Regions from separate parts of the Bacillus sp. 01N45 genome, predicted to be linked through region 1. Evidence: riboswitches for the same ligand, from Rfam matches in the RefSeq annotation. Region 1 holds a riboswitch; the other holds the start of a gene.
What was found. A riboswitch is a leader RNA that binds a small molecule or an ion and turns the genes downstream of it on or off. The one in region 1 is predicted to bind magnesium.
Positions count from the first base shown of each region.

Region 1 (8,322 bases):
TGTGCCCATCCTGTCAACCCTGGCTTCACTATTAAACGATCCTTGAATTCTGGAATATACGTATCAAATTGTTTATAAAAATACTCTCTCTCTGGTCTTGGTCCGACAAAAGACATATCACCTTTTAAAATATTTAAAAGTTGCGGTAACTCATCAATTCTCGTTTTCCTTATAAACGATCCAACTTTAGTAATTCTTGGATCATTTTCATTTGCCCATTGTGGTCCATTTATTTCAGCATCTTTTACCATCGATCTTAATTTAAATACATTAAATTTCCTTCCATTAATCCCTAAACGTTCTTGAAAATAAATTGGAGCTCCTGCTGTTTCGAAAGCAATCATAATACAAAAGAACAACATAATTGGTAGCGTTAATAGTAACAATATGAGTGAAAATATAATATCAAACAAGCGCTTTATACTTCGATTCAAAATACTGGTCTTTTCTTGAGCCGGAATCGTATACAACTTGGCTTGATTTGTTTCACGAATCATAGATCGTTACCCCCACATTCAAGAATATAAAACTATACCTATTAATTCACATTCTTTCCTCTTTATATTTGCTATCACTTTTTGCACCTTACGTAGGGAATCTTTTCGCTTTTTGACTGCTAAGACCACTCCATCGCATTTCCCTGCAATCATGTGCGTAGCAGGAAGCTCAAATACTTCAGAGGAATACAAGAAAATATAATCAAAATCTTCTTTCCACTTCGCCATTACATGATCAAATTCATCCGTAGCAACTAAAGGCGTTCCGGTGTGTACTGTTTTTTGGGCAGGAATACAATATAAGTATTTAGATAAATTACTAGAAAAAGATTCATAACTACAAGGGGAATCGTTTATTATATCGTTCACTGTTTTCGTATAATTGCTTTGTAATAGTAGATGTAGTTTAGGATCAGAAAAATTCACGTCGATAAGTAACACCTTTTTTTTCATCTCTGCAAACACTACCCCTAGATTTACTATAAGCGACGCGATAACACCTCTATCCTTCGTTGAAGTAACTGTGAACACTTGTTTCCCCGATTTTTTCAACTCGTGATACACCGTATAAAACTGCTCTTTCATAAAAGCATCATGCGGATTAAATGGCAGCTTTTTCTTTGTCTTAAACATCGACATGTTCACCTCGATATATAGATGATTGCGCATCAACTTCTGTAGATTTCTTTTTTCTATTCGGTTTCATATTTATGTGACCAATAACAGATACTGTTGTTATTTTCTCTAAATCTTGTTCCACGTATATACGCTCATCAAAATAATCTCGAAATACAGCTAAACCTATCCCAACAAAAAAACTAACAATTAAAGAGATAGGAATGATAAGTTGAAATTTCGGAAACAACTTTTCAGCTTTTTCCTGTAACTCAGGGTCAGTTAATATTTTTATCCCCTGTACATTCGTATACTGTTGAAAGCTTTTTTGAGATTGTTCTGCCAATGACTTTACAATTTCTTTGACGATTGTAGGATCCGAATCTTTTACTGTGACAGTAACGATTTGTGAGTTGTCCATATTCACCACTGAAATTTTTTGTGCTAATTCATAAGTTGATTGCTCTAATTTTAAATTTTTTTTAACCGTTGAAATAATGAGTGGACTTTTTAATATATCAACATACGACGTTACAAGTTGCTTATTTTCCTGTGTTTTATTCACTGCATTTTCCTTATTAAACCCATCTAAATTCCCAACGAGAATTTGCGTTGAATATTGATACGAAGGCTTTAATATATACATAGAAATAAGAATTAAAGAACCTGTTACACAACACATCGTCAAAATAATTGTTACTACTCTTCTTTTCAATAGCTGCTGAAAATCCTTCATACTAATTTCTTGCTTCAATTATTTCACCGCCTTTGTTTGAATGACATCCTGCAACTCACTTTCTGCAGATAGTCTTTTCTTTTCTAAATTCGATTGCTTTGTTATATACTTTCCGATCCTGAATGCAAATTTTTCTACAAACAAATAAGAAATTATTGCTAGTATAAACGAAAGAATGAGCGATAACATTAAAACAATAGGTAACGGAAATATTTCATGAAGCATATACACTAGGGAAAATAAAGATATGATGTGGTATAAATAAAGACTGTAAGAAATCTTCCCCAAATATAACAAGTATTTATTACGTAGCAAGGATGACAAAGTTGATACTGACAAGCTTAATATGACAAATAAACATGCACTTATCGCTACTACGTAGTCTCGAAATATAAAATTATTAAGCAAATTAATTTCTCCAACAAGCCCTTCATACATATAAAGTAAAACCGCAAATAAAAACCATGCAATTTTCTCATTTTTAGTACGATTACTATAAAAAACTATTAAATTATTTTTATATTTCGCAACTAGTGCTCCTAGTAAAAACAGCACTGTGTAATGCAGAGTTAATGCATAACTAGTTAATGTTAAACTTGAGTGAAATAAAAATAAAATCACGACAGAACATATACTAAAACTAAACAATGACAATAATGAATACCTCAACGTTTTTCGTAAACAAACCATCAAAACTAACGGAAAAATTATCGATATTCGCATTTCATGAACAAGTGACCAAATTACGCCGTTATATGCATCTGTATTATATTTCCCAATTAATAAAATATGTTGCGCTATTAAGCTTAAAGAACTTTCAATCGTCCATGAGCGATTAAACCATTCACTTAAATTAGAAATACCATATTTACTCATTGTAGTCTGGCATAAAATAGCTATAATTATTGCTACGATATATGGAATATAGATTCTACATATACGCTTTAAAAGGAATGATCCATAGCTATCGTAGTTTTTTTGAATGGATCTATACAAAACAAATCCACTCAAAACAAAAAAGATAATAACAGATTCGTTACCACTACTAAAAATTAGACGAGCAGGTGTTTCTTTTAATAGATAAATAACAAATGGTTTATTATCTTCATAACTGTAATTTTGAAATACTGAAAAAATCATTAAATGATGGCCAATCATTACTATTAATGAAGAAATTCCTCGTATAGAATCCAGTTCTTCATACCTATCCATCGTTTTACATCAACTCCTACTGAAATGATAATAATCATTTCAAAGCGACACCATTATTCATATTCCTCTCCTTTCTTTTCATTCCAATTTTTCATATTAAAATGATTTTATAGCGTAATTTTGAATGTATTGTAACATTTTTTGTAATATTATGGATAGTGAATCTTCAAAATTGATATATACCAATTACAACCTCGAAAAATGAATAATATTGACAGAAAAACACTATAAAAACATCTTGCATAGTTACAAAATTAAAGAGAGGAATAGAGTTTTTCAATATAAAATAAAAAAGATAGCCTTTAAAGGCTATCTTTTTTATTTTATTTAATTATTGGCACCACTATATGCTACATGTCGTTTCTCAATTCTCTCTTCAATTTCTTTCATATTTTCTTTATTATTTAATAGTGATTGTTTATTTTCAATTAATAATTGTTTAAAAGATTTTCTCACTTTTTTCTCATTTTCATTGTCCTCCTTGGGGGATGGTTTATATAAAAGATAAGGAATTATCTGTGTGCCCTTATAATAATTGATTGTTGTGAATTCCATTTGAACTTCATATGAAAATTCCATTTATTTTCTGACAACTTTGTGAACATACAAAAATGTGATCATCTTAAAACCATTTTGAAATTGCTTCATTTCATTATAAAAGTTGCTATTGTCATCAACTTCTATCAATATATTTTGTCGAAACATTTATATATTTAAAATTGAGTTCGATATAATTTTATTTACTACTATACTGTTCTTAAAAACAAAAAGAGGGGTGTTATATAAGTCAAAGTTTGACTTATATAACACCCCTCTTTCAAAACTATCTATAGCATATTGATTAATATTTCAGGTCTTCCCCAATTCATTTCTTCACAAACGAATCTAAGTTTTTCTTCATCCATTGTGTGTAATCCTTCTTCTAGTAAACATGAAATTGGAACTTCACAATGAATTTGTGCCAATTGTAATGAAATATTTAAGTTCTCTAAATCACTTTCAATCTTTGTGCGCTGCGCTTTCGTTAATGTTGCTACATTTTCTAGTACGGTTGCTACTGTTCCATGCTCTTGAATCAATTTATACGCTGTCTTTTCGCCGATACCTTTTACACCTGGGTAATTATCACTCGTATCTCCCATAAACGCTTTCGCATGCACGATTTGCCACGGCTCTACGCCTTTTTCTTCCATGATTTTCTCTGGTGTGTAATATTCGTAATTTCCAATTCCTTTGCGCAAGAGCATAACTGTAACGTTCTTATCAACAAGCTGAAGTAAATCCGTATCGCCTGTTAAAATATAAACTTCCGCTTCATTACAGTATTGTTTTGCAAGCGTACCAATACAATCATCCGCTTCATACCCTTTCATACCGATAACTGGAATAGACAATTTCGCAGTCATTTCTTGAACTAAATCAAATTGCGGAATTAATTCTTCAGGCGGCGCTACACGATTCGCTTTATAATTCGAGAACGATTCTGTTCTAAATGTCGTACTACCCATATCCCAGCATGTTACGATATGTGTCGGTTCAATTGCTTGCATAGCTGTTAATAAATGTTTCATATAACCATGAATCCCATTTGTAGGGGTACCATCTTGTCGTTTCATAAATTGTCCGTAGACACTTGTTGCGTAAAAAGCACGAAATAATAGTGCCATACCATCAACTAATAATACTTTTTTCATAATCCCTCTCCTACCAAAAAAATAATAACCCCACGTCATCACGTAAGGTTATATAAATAGATTACCATTCTACGTTTTTTCAACTTTGTCTATTATACATTGTTTTTGTATATTTAGCATCATTTACACATTAAGACGTTCTACTACAACAAGTATGAAGAATTCCTGTATACGTATTTTTCCCAGTCGAAACAACTACAGCCTTTGCATTTCCGCCAACAATATGAGTCCCTTTGAAACATACGTTTTCAAGTTCAAGTGGATTATAGTCTTTCATTCGTTTTAAAGGAATAAATCGTTTACGCTCAAGGTGATAGCAACTTTCAAATTTCTCAATACTTGCATCTTTTCCTGTTAGCACGGATTCATTTACTAATAAATCATTCGCGTAAATGATACGTACATCTGCTGGTACTGTATCACCTTCTGAAAGAAAAATCATATCCCCAGGAACAAGCTCTTGTACTGGCACATTCATCATTTTTAATTCACCGTTTAAACCTGTTACACTAGAACATTCTACTCGAGACACAGTAATTTTCTCACATTGTAATCCATCACGCACATATTGTTTTGAAAAACCTGGAATCATTCCACTTAGCTTCATCATTACTTCCGCAATACGCGCTCTTTTTGAAATTAATTCGTTTCGGCCGTATACTTGAATGCGTTTTTGTGCCTCTTTCATAGATAATCCGTCTCTTGTTGTTTTAAAATACGCAAATACAGATTTTACATCTCTCGTTGCGATTTCAATTAATAAATCTTTATTTTTTTGAAGCATTGTTTGTTCTTTCATTGATTTTTTACTTAATTTATATGACGTGTTACCCACAGTTTTGTTTGCATATAACATATTATCGTCTCCTCCTGTACAACATAGGAAGAAACGCTTTGTTTCTCAATTTATCCACTTTACCGTAACAGTGTTTAGCGCTTAAACATACATATAAACGCTACATTATGATAAATATAGAGGGAGGAACAAGTCGTTTCCTGCCTACATCATATATTTTTGATTTGAAGTATATGGGTAACGGAACCGAGTCAGAATTTGACATGCTCCTCACCTCCTCGTTTAATTTTATAGTTTATACTATGAAGTTACTCATAGATTTGTAACAAAAAGACCCTTACTCCGAAAAGAGTAAAGGTCATGGCATACACAAATAAACGATTCCTAAACAATTAGAAATCTACGGACCTCTCCCTCACCGAGTTTTAGCACTGTATAGCATAGGTACATTACCAGCTACGTTAAGAAAAACCTTAATTCGATCATTCCTGTTGACCCATTGGCGTCTCTCGACATTTTTGGGCAGTAGCATTTCTCTATACAGGAGCCTCACCTAACAGAGACTTATTTTTATTACATAGAAAATGTTACTCTTATTTAAAATAGATGTCAACAGTAGCCTACAATTTTTTCGAAAGGTATGGCGAACTAACGTATATAAAATAAAAACCTTTACGTCTAAACGTAAAGGTTTTAATAAGTTATACAACCAGCAATTACAATCCCAATGGAAAGCGATAAAAACATAAGAAAAAGACCGACTGCTTGATTATCTTCTTCAAGACTTTTGTTTATATTAAAGCGTGGTGTAAGCCACTCAGCTAAATAAAAGACGATAATTTGAGCCAAAATCCCAACGGCTCCCCACGAAACCATATCAAGAAGTGAAATGGAATTAGCTGCTGTCGAATATAAAACAATAGCTAACCCAAGTAATCGTCCTCCAAGTACATAGCTTACCGCCTTATTCCCTTGGGCCATTAACTTAAATTCTTTTACTTTCGTTGTCACTTCCATGAGGAACAGACCAATGCATAAAAGGCCCAGTGTTACTGCTAAATATAATAAAAAATTAATCATATACTTTCCTCCTTTTTTATACCTACCGGTAAATAGTACGATTCATTCCCCGTAATTTTTTCCCCAGCGCGAATACCGATACTACTCGCTTTTCCAGCAATTAAAAACGAACCAAACACATACGACAGTTTCTCCATCCCTTTCTCTGTTTCCAAAGATACGACTGGAAGTTCTGTATACTTTTGAAATATCGGCAGTGACGCTTTATACGTTTGGTGTGCATTTTGAATCATAATATTTTCGTCCTTATCGCGAACGGTAATTGTGTCTCCTTCTCTACCAAATGAAGGTTTTTGAACGAAAGAACCTTTTCCCAAAAATAAATCTCGTTCTAAATATGTAGGTAACATATATTCTTTAATCCACTGTTGTTCCTCATTTGTATAAAAGGCCTTTTCTTCTGCTAACCCCCAAATCAGACACTGAATTGATTTTGGCTGAAGTAAAAATGCTGACAAAGGATTTATTATAAAAAGCTTTCCGGCTTTTACAAGTTGCAACAGTTCCACACCTACGAAGTCTCCTGTTTCAGGATCTTGATCCTCAATTAAATCTTCTATCGGATATGTTTGGCGATATAAAATATCAATCTGTACTCCATCCCTATCCACTAAAGCATCTTTTGTAATTCTAAGTTCTGACATTGGCACTACTTTATTTTCAACATGGCATAACTGACTCAAATACATAGTCGTATTCCAATCCTCAATATGTTCATGATGTGCTGTAAAAACAACATTTGGGTTATCTATTCCCTTTGTCGCTTCCATTACGGCCTTTGTAACACCAGAAGATAGTAATCGTTCTTGACCCAAGTTTGGATCATCATAGCCTAGTTTTCCACAAACTTTTCCATTCATTTGAAAGCATTCCATAATAAAAGTTGGTGTATCACTATTAAACTCAAGCATTTTAATTTGGTTATCACTTGTTAAAACGAAATCAAATCGTGAAATAACAGATTCAGGATATAATCCTTTCATTCTAATAAACGATAAGCTTGCAGGAGGATACCCAAGTTCAAGAAGCTGTTCGTCACTTAAATTCCGCAAAAGTTTAGCAGTCTTAAAAAATATTTTCCCCATTCGTTCAGTTGCTAATTGCAATTGTTTCATAGTCTGATTTGTTATAGAGAAAACATGAAACAAACTATACTCACATTCATATAAATCCGACCAAAAATTCGGATATTTCGAATAAAACGCTTTTCGTTCTCTTATGTATTGCGACATATGTTAGCCCCCAAATCCTCCCTTTGAACCGCTTCCAATTCCACCTTTAAATTCCGCAGACGATTGATAAGATTTAAACGCCGATGAATTTTTAAAAGTGGATTTATTTTGATAGTAACTCCCACCATAAAAATAATGCCCACGATAACCTGACCTACTATCATCACACTGCCATACCCCAAGTTCATCATCCCAATCCCAATCTGAACAACTATTATCATTCGGTTTTGGGGGAAGATCTTGTGCGCAGCCAAATAAGGTGCCAGTCATTAAAGACGTTACGACACCACCTACTAGCCATTTCGTTTTTGTCACCTTCGCACTCCCCTTTTTAAATTCTATTCCTATTATATAAGATAGCATGATAAAGTAGAAGAAAAAGGAAGAAGAGGGATAAAATGCGCTTAGAATATCGACTTAATGATGAAACGAAAAGATATCCTGCTTTATGGAGCTACGC
Region 1 covers NZ_JBFTQW010000003.1:76,959-85,280, forward strand. The annotation lists gene AC1DMU_RS08085 (sugar transferase) at 1-497, opposite strand, end outside; gene AC1DMU_RS08090 (CpsD/CapB family tyrosine-protein kinase) at 516-1,136, opposite strand; gene AC1DMU_RS08095 (YveK family protein) at 1,123-1,866, opposite strand; gene AC1DMU_RS08100 (acyltransferase family protein) at 1,867-3,060, opposite strand; gene AC1DMU_RS08105 (FbpB family small basic protein) at 3,388-3,516, opposite strand; gene AC1DMU_RS08110 (5'-3' exonuclease) at 3,888-4,754, opposite strand; gene AC1DMU_RS08115 (P-type ATPase actuator domain-containing protein) at 4,885-5,610, opposite strand; M-box (ykoK) riboswitch at 5,953-6,118, opposite strand; gene AC1DMU_RS08120 (DUF350 domain-containing protein) at 6,244-6,630, opposite strand; gene AC1DMU_RS08125 (glutathionylspermidine synthase family protein) at 6,627-7,862, opposite strand; gene AC1DMU_RS08130 (hypothetical protein) at 7,866-8,177, opposite strand; gene AC1DMU_RS08135 (hypothetical protein) at 8,261-8,322, shown strand, end outside.

Region 2 (8,322 bases), on a different contig from region 1:
GGTAGTCGGTGCAATTAACTAACGGCTTGATGAAAAAAGAAGCCCTGTATGAAATGTTACAGTGCTTCACTGGGTTGAGTTATGTCATAATACTCACAACGGGTTTTAACATGGATTTAAGGATAAATAAATTGGGGAATGTGTCCAATTATTCTGTAGCGATTATTTTAAACAAAAACGCTATTTGGTATGTAACTAGAAGAGCACTTAGGAAAGTGCCCTTTTGTAAAGACTATTCAATCTAAAAAGAGAGGATACAATATATCATATGTAGTTATGTTTGTTTAATTATGTGTCTTTTATATAAAAATTTTATTTTTTCATAAATAAAGTGGAAAAGACCATGTTAAAAGAATAAGCGAAATAGGTCCGGAAATTGCTCCAACTGGAAAGAAGATTATTGATAATGAAGACTATGCTTTTGGACTGGGTGTTGAAAAAGGTTTTAACTGCCGGTAATTGGAATATTAAGGAATTTCGGCGGGTTATCGTTCACACTTCATGCGGTTTCCAAAAGAATATTTGTCTGTTGTAGTCCTAAGTAACTATGATAGATTTGATTCTAAAAAATATGCTAATGAAATAGCAGAAATTGTTTTAGAAAAGTAAAAAATAGAGGGTAGAAATCAGTATTTAGATTTGCTTTATCCCACGTTGTTTTAGGTGTAATTAATTTTGAGAACGGAAGGCAAGCATAAATTTATGCCTGCCTTTTTAGGTATTAAAATGAATATAGATGTTAATATTCATACAGTTAAAAAATTAATTAGAAATTCTTTGAATATAGATTAATTAATAGCGTTGAATTTTATAATTTTAAAAAAATAATTGTAAAAATAATGTTACATTTTAAAACTAAATATTCTAATTATCAAAATTAATTTTATTGGAAATTGAAATATTAAGTAATATACCTATTGCTATTAAATTGACCATTAAAGAACTTCCACCAAAACTTATAAACGGAAATGGAGTACCCGTAAGAGGAAATAATCCTGTGATACCACCTAAATTTACAACAGATTGCATACCGATCATACATCCTATACCAATTGCTATAAAACTGCCAAAGGGATCTCCACATAATTGTGCAATTTTTAAGGAGCGAAGTACTATAGTCAAAACTCCAGCCAATAGAATAAATACACCAATAAATCCTAGTTCCTCAGAAACTATTGCCATTATAAAATCAGTATGTGGTTCCGGAAGATACCCTGTTTTTTGTATGCTATTTCCAAATCCACGACCAGTGATTCCTCCAGAGCCAATGGCAATAAAAGAATTTACAAGCTGGTATCCATTTCCTTGTGCATCAACAAAGGGATTAAAAATCGTAGTAATACGTGTCTTTTGAACTTCTGACAAACTATATTGAATTAAAAAATATAAAATAGGTAACCACAAAATAGAACCAATAGCAGTTCTTTTGATTAGTAGATTTATATGTATTCCTGAGCAAAGAAATATGCTAAAACCTATACCTAATATTAAAAGTGCTGATCCTAAATTTGGTTGTTTAAAGATAAGAAAAAAAATTGTAGCTAAAAAAAATAAAAGTTTTCCGTTACCACTCCAGCTGTTTTTAGCTTGTTCTTGTCGTAATGCAAAAAAACGGGCTGTTACGAGTATTGTTCCTAATTTAAGAAATTCAGCTGGTTGTATTCCAAAGATCCATGATTGAGCATTATTTACCACTTTTCCTTTCCATAAAACCATAATTAATAAAAAAATCCCACCAACTATAATAAAGATTGAGACTATTCGTTTTTTCCATATTTCATATGGGAGTATGGCACAAACTATTAACCCTATTGCTCCTAAAATTAGCTTTGTTAATTGAGAATCAACAAAATGTCTACTGTTATAACCGTAATGTTGGACAGCGACAATGGAGCTCGCACTATACATCATGATAATACCTAAAGTACATGTTATGAATAGAGGGAGGAGCAATAGATAATCCAGTTTTAATATTTTTTTCATTTTAATATCCTCCTGATTTAAAACAAAACATAATATTGCATTTGCTAATGAATAAAACCTTGTTCTCGTCAATTACTAAATAGGATTTTTGTTTAGGAAAATTCTATCACTTACCCCCTGTTTTCTTACGCAAAAATCCCCCTAATATGTAACTAGGGGGATTCAAAATGGCATGACTAAATAAGGCTTTTTCCCCCTAGTAGAGCTTTGGCACTATACAACGTAAAGTAATGAAAATTCATCACTTAGCTATCTTAAGAAGAGCCTTAACCCGACAATTCCTGTTCTACCCATTGGCGTCTTTCGACATTTTTGGGCAATAGCCTGTGTTTGTATAGGAGCCTCACCTAACAGGTTCAGCGGTATAAATTTTATGTATTTGTTTCGTGTAGCAAGCATAAATATATATTTTTTTCTTGTCAAGTAACCGTATTGCTAAAATTATATGTTTTATAGCGTTATAATCTTTTGAGAAATGTTGTGAGAAAATGTATGTAATCATTCCGTATAAGTACATATTTTAGACTTGTAGTGTATAGTTTGATTAAGTAGTTTAAGCATATAAATTTGATAAACAGTAAAGAAGATTTTAATCATAAAAGAAGATTTTTTTAAGAATGGAATTGAAAGTGAGTTGACAAAAATTAAATTCTGGTTTAAATTTTGAAGTAATTCAATAAACTTTGTTAGGTGAGGCTCCTGTATAGAGAAACGCTGCTGCCCAAAAATGTCGAGAGACGCCAATGGGTCAACAGGAACGGTCGGATTAAGGCCCTTCTTAATGTAGCTGGTTATAAAAACCTATGCTATACAGTGCTAAAACTCAACGAGGGAGTGGTATACGATTTGATAGAAAGGCACCTCTGTGATTTTGGCAGAGCTGTCTTAATAATCATTTATTTGTATTGTGAAAAAACCTTTACTCCTTTTTGAGTAAAGGTTTTTCTGTTTAATTTTATTTATTTTTATCTTGTCTATATTCAAAAAGGAGGTAATTCTAATTAATGAATTGATTGCAATGTAACTATTATTGCTCTAATAAAAAATCTAAGACAGATAAAATAAAACAAAACCACTCATGAAACTCTAGAGTCTCCCTTAGCAATATGAGGAGGAGTTAACATGAAGAAATTATTAAATGAATTACTTGTAACCCAAAATAATTTGGATGCAGAGAAGGTTTTACGTCTTCCTTCGTTTGATGTTGCGCAAGAAGTAAAACGGTTTTCAATTGAAGATCAAGTCGTATTGCTAAATACGATTCCTGTATTAAAAAGCTCTAAAATTCTTCAATATATGAGTGTAGAAGAAAAATATAATATCTTAATTCACTTATCTGAAAATAAAGCTAAAAAGTTACTAACTTTACAACCGATTGATGAATTAGTAGATTTACTGCTAGCGGTTCATCCGGAAAAACAGGCTAAATTAATGGCGTATCTAGATAAAATTACAAAACATAACGTAAAAAAATTGATGACTTTCAAACCTGAAACGGCAGGAAGTCTTGTTACAAGTGATTTTGTTGCAGTTAGAGGAAATTGGTCAGTAAAAATGACATTGAAGTACATTAGGGAACATTCTGAAAATGTAGAATCAATATCGTATAGTTATGTTCTTGATAGTCATGGTTATCTTGTGGGAATCGTTTCCATACATGAGTTATTACTAGCAGCAGATGAAGAGATATTATCTACTATCATGATTCAAGAGGTAATTTCAGTACAAGCTGAAGTTGATCAACAAGAAGTTGTAAAAAAGCTACTGAATTATAATTTAGCAGCAATACCTGTGACAACAGCAAATAATAAAATGATTGGTATTATAACATTTGATGACGTAATGAATGTTATGGAAGCAGAAGCTACAGAAGATATTCAAAAGTTAGGCGGAAGTGAACCATTGAATCAATCTTACTTTGAAGCTAGTATTTGGAGCATTTTCCTAAAACGTCTACCATGGTTATTACTTCTTTTTGTTGCTGAGGCATATACAGGTACAGTATTAAAGTATTTTGAAGACGAAATTGAAACTGTAGTTGCTCTTGCTTTCTTTGTTCCATTATTAGTAGGTACTGGAGGGAATACAGGAACACAGGTTGTAGCAACAATTACTCGTGCAATTGGTATTGGAGAGGTGAAATTTAAAGACATTTTCCGTGTAATGAAAAAAGAATTTGCAATTGGTATGCTTCTTGGACTTGCACTTGGGATAGCTGGGCTCACTCGTGCTTATATGTTAGGAGTTGGAACAGAAGTTGCGCAAGTTGTAGCAATTACTTTATTATTTATTGTTATTTGGGCCTCTCTTGTAGCAGCTGTTTTACCTTTGATTCTAAGAAAATTAAAACTAGATCCTGCAGTTGTTTCAGGTCCATTTATTACAACATTTGTTGACGGAACAGGATTAGTAATTTATTTCATGGTTGCAAAAACGTTATTAAATTTGTAAATATACACTGAAATAAAAACGAAATAGGGAATAAGTATTTTACCTTGATTACTAAAATATAGTGAAGAATTCAGGAATGAGAAGATCAAACACTTTTGTCTTGAGGTAAATAATATTTTAATGGATTTATTGAATGTAATGAATGTTGGAGGATAAAACTATGAAACATCTCAGAAAAATTTTCAAACGAATTTTGCTTCTATTGTCTATTTTCATACTTATCGGAACAGGAATATTATTTGGTACTAGCTATGGCCGAGAGCTTCGCATAACAATGGCTGGGAGTATACTAACTTCTCAGCATCCACAATATGCGAAGTATACATTCCTATCCCAAAAGGAACTAGATAAATTGCAAGATAGAATTAATCATCCAAAATGGTCAAATAGTGATGAGCATATTTATAAAAAAATAGCAGGAAAAAGATTAGAAGAATTTAAAAATCAGCCATTAGAAATTGATGTAGAAACGATTAAAAGTAACAAAGATAGTCGCTTTCTTTTTGAAGGAAAATTAGTTACTATTAGCAATCCCTTCAATGTTAAACTTGTTAGCCATCAAGGAACCCAGGGCGCTAACAGAGGAGAAAAAATTAGCGTAATGGCAAAGCGTAATCATGCACTTGTGGCTGTGAATGCAAGTGGATTTGCTGATGAAACAGGAAGGGGTGGAGGAAATGTTGCAACTGGAATAGTAATAGAAAATGGGAAAGCTATTGATACGAATATGGATAGAAATACCCCTACAATTATTACGGGTTTAACAAAGTTTGGGCAAATGATAACAGGAAATTATTCTACCCAACAACTTTTGGATAAACAAGTCGTTTCAGCAGCAGGATTTATGCCACAGTTAATTGTAAATGGAGAAAAAATGATTACAGAAGGAGACGGTGGTTGGGGTTCTGCCCCACGAAGTATTATGGCCCAAAAAGAAGATGGCACAATTATGTTTCTAGTCATTGACGGTAGACAGAGGCATAGTATAGGGGCTACGTTAAAAGAGTGTCAAGATATTCTATATGAAAAAGGTGCTATAAATGCAATGGCTATGGATGGTGGTTCTTCTGCTACTCTATATTTAGGAGGAAAGGTTATAAATTCACCTTCTACATTATCACATGAAGATCGTTATTTACCTAATGCTTGGGTGGTAACAGCAAATCCGAAACAGAAAATAAGGATGACAATAGATGGGAAAAAAATAGATGCTAAAATACCAGATGAATTTGATATAAATATTTCAACTGATTTATAAATTTCTAAGAAAATGAAGGTTTAATTAAAGTTTAAAGACTAACATCCAAAGAGGTTTTAAATTAATACTTTTACCATTTAATCTATATTAATGAAGTGCTTATAGAAACACTCAATCATATGGAAATTCTTCAAAAAGTTAAAATAAGTATAATGAATGTATACTAATTACATTCATTAAAAATGAAGCATATTACAAAAGAAAAGGGAGTTAAAAAGGACTTAGAAGAAATCAAGGAAAAAAATGGAAAGATTAGCTTATAGTAAATAGAAATTTCTTAGCAAAACCGTTTAAAAACAGTCGCTTTCTTTTTAAACACCTTTACAACTTAAAATAGACATTTAAGTTGTTGTACATGTTTTAATATTGTCGTGGTGTTTAAAAGATGATACAAACGAATCTGAAAGCCTGTTTTTTCGGGATAACTAGATAAAATAAAGAATTTAATATAAAAATCGGTGCTTATTTATAAATATGGTGGGATTAAAATATTATTTCAGATGAATATGAAATAATAGAGGAATGATAGAAATATAAATGGTTTAATCAAATTCTCTAATAAAAAAACATTAAATAACTAGGTATATGATAGATGGTATTATTATTTTAAGAAGACGGTTTCAAAAGAACCGTCTTCTTTTTGTTTCTCTATAAAAAGATGCAGATTAATTAATACCCATCTCTATATTTTATAACTGTAATAGATTTATTTTAAACAGCTTTTTTAGTAGTAGCTATTTTAAAGGTATTACTTCTCATGCTATAAAATTGTAGGCCTAATGAAATAATCATAGAAATTATCGCAAAGTAGATTAGAGCCATAGTCCCCATTCCAAGAGAAATTACTACTCCACCTAATGTGGCACCTACCGAACTTCCTAGATAGTTAATGGAACTATTGAGGGCCACGGCTGCACTTCCATGTTTAGGTTGATAGGATAATAAAATATGTTGCTGTGGTGCTCCTGATGCCCATCCCATTGCTCCCCATATGAAAAATGGTAAGTACTTTATAATTGTTAGATTAATCATTATCGGAATACATACAACTGAGACAGTTAAAATAATTAAAATAAGAGCCATTAAAGTTTTTGGTTTTTTGAAGTAATCAATTAAATATCCAATTGTTATACTTCCAAATAATCCACCCAATCCCCAAGCCCATAAATAAATTGTTAAATCACTTGAGTTATCAAGATCTTGTAGTAATGGAGATAGATAGGTATATAAACCTAAACTTGAAATACTTGCAAAGAATGTTATTAAAACAGTGATAGTAACTCTTTTATCTAAAAACATTGCAAGTCTTTCTTTCATAGCAGGTGGTGCTGTGACTGGAACATGTGGTAGAAACTTAAGAATACTAATAGCAGCGATTAAACTAAGTAGTACCACAAACCACATTGCTGATTGCCAATCAAACTTGTCTGCGATATAAAGGCCTATAGGAACACCTAATACAGTTCCCATACTCATGCCACCGATTGTTAAGCCAAGTGCTCGTCCTTTCTTTTCTACAGGTACTAACATAGTTGAGCCTGCGACAGCTAAAGGAGAAAATAATCCAGCACCAACACCAGCAATTGCCCTTGATATTAAGAATACCGAAAAGTTTGGAGATACTGCAGTTAATGCATTTGCAAGACCAAATATAATTATAGAAATCAATAGAACTTTTTTTATAGGTTTACCCGCTAAGAGAGAAGCAAACAGTGGAGCGGATATTGCATAACATAATGTAAATATACTTACCGCTTGCCCGACTTGGGATGCACTTTTTTGATAGGTATCACTAATTCCAGGAACAAGTCCAGCAATAATATAAGCATCGAATCCCAAGGCAAACATACCAATAGCTAAAAAAATAACTTTTTTCATAGTTTTGCCACCTTTACATTGTCAAGAATAAAATAAATTATCAATCTTATACACTCTAGTTGCTAGTTTTATACAGATAGAGAATGATTATTAAATTTATATATAACTCTATATAGATTGTATTTTCAATTATAATAATTGAGCTATATATAATTATTAAATAATGCCATAGTAATTAAAAAATCTGCAGATTAAATTAAGGGAATATAACATTTGGTAATCATTACTCGTCTAGCTTAAGTAGGTTAATATTAGTATACTTAATGAATGGGATTAAATAAAATGAATAATATTAATGCAAGGGATGAAAAAAACTCATGAGTATTATTAAGTATGAAATTTTTGAATCAGTTATTACAACGGGGAGTTTTACAAAGGCTGCCGAAAAATTAAACATGACGCAATCTGCAGTAAGCCATGCAATTTCTAGCTTAGAAAAGGAATTAGGAACGTCCTTATTCCTAAGAACTGGTCGAACAATTACTTTAACTCCTCATGGCACTAAAGCTTATGAGTATATTGGTCAGATATTAAAAATAAACCGTAAATTAATAGAGACTAATTTTAATAATGAATTATTGCCTAAAACACTGAAGATTGGGGCCTTTACAAGTGTAAAAAAACATATATTACCTCCAATTATGAAAGAATTTAATAAATTGTATCCGTTTATTGAAATTATTATATTTGAGGGAACTTATGATGAAATTCAAGAATGGGTTATTAATAAAGTAATTGACCTGGGATTTACA
Region 2 covers NZ_JBFTQW010000018.1:54,975-63,296, reverse strand. The annotation lists partial or broken gene AC1DMU_RS27330 (serine hydrolase) at 334-609, shown strand; gene AC1DMU_RS27325 (FtsW/RodA/SpoVE family cell cycle protein) at 865-1,983, opposite strand; M-box (ykoK) riboswitch at 2,169-2,345, opposite strand; M-box (ykoK) riboswitch at 2,659-2,824, shown strand; gene mgtE (magnesium transporter) at 3,106-4,434, shown strand; gene AC1DMU_RS27315 (phosphodiester glycosidase family protein) at 4,595-5,692, shown strand; gene AC1DMU_RS27310 (MFS transporter) at 6,404-7,570, opposite strand; gene AC1DMU_RS27305 (LysR family transcriptional regulator) at 7,888-8,322, shown strand, end outside.
Region 2: another riboswitch for magnesium. It lies ahead of mgtE (magnesium transporter); the one in region 1 lies ahead of AC1DMU_RS08115 (P-type ATPase actuator domain-containing protein).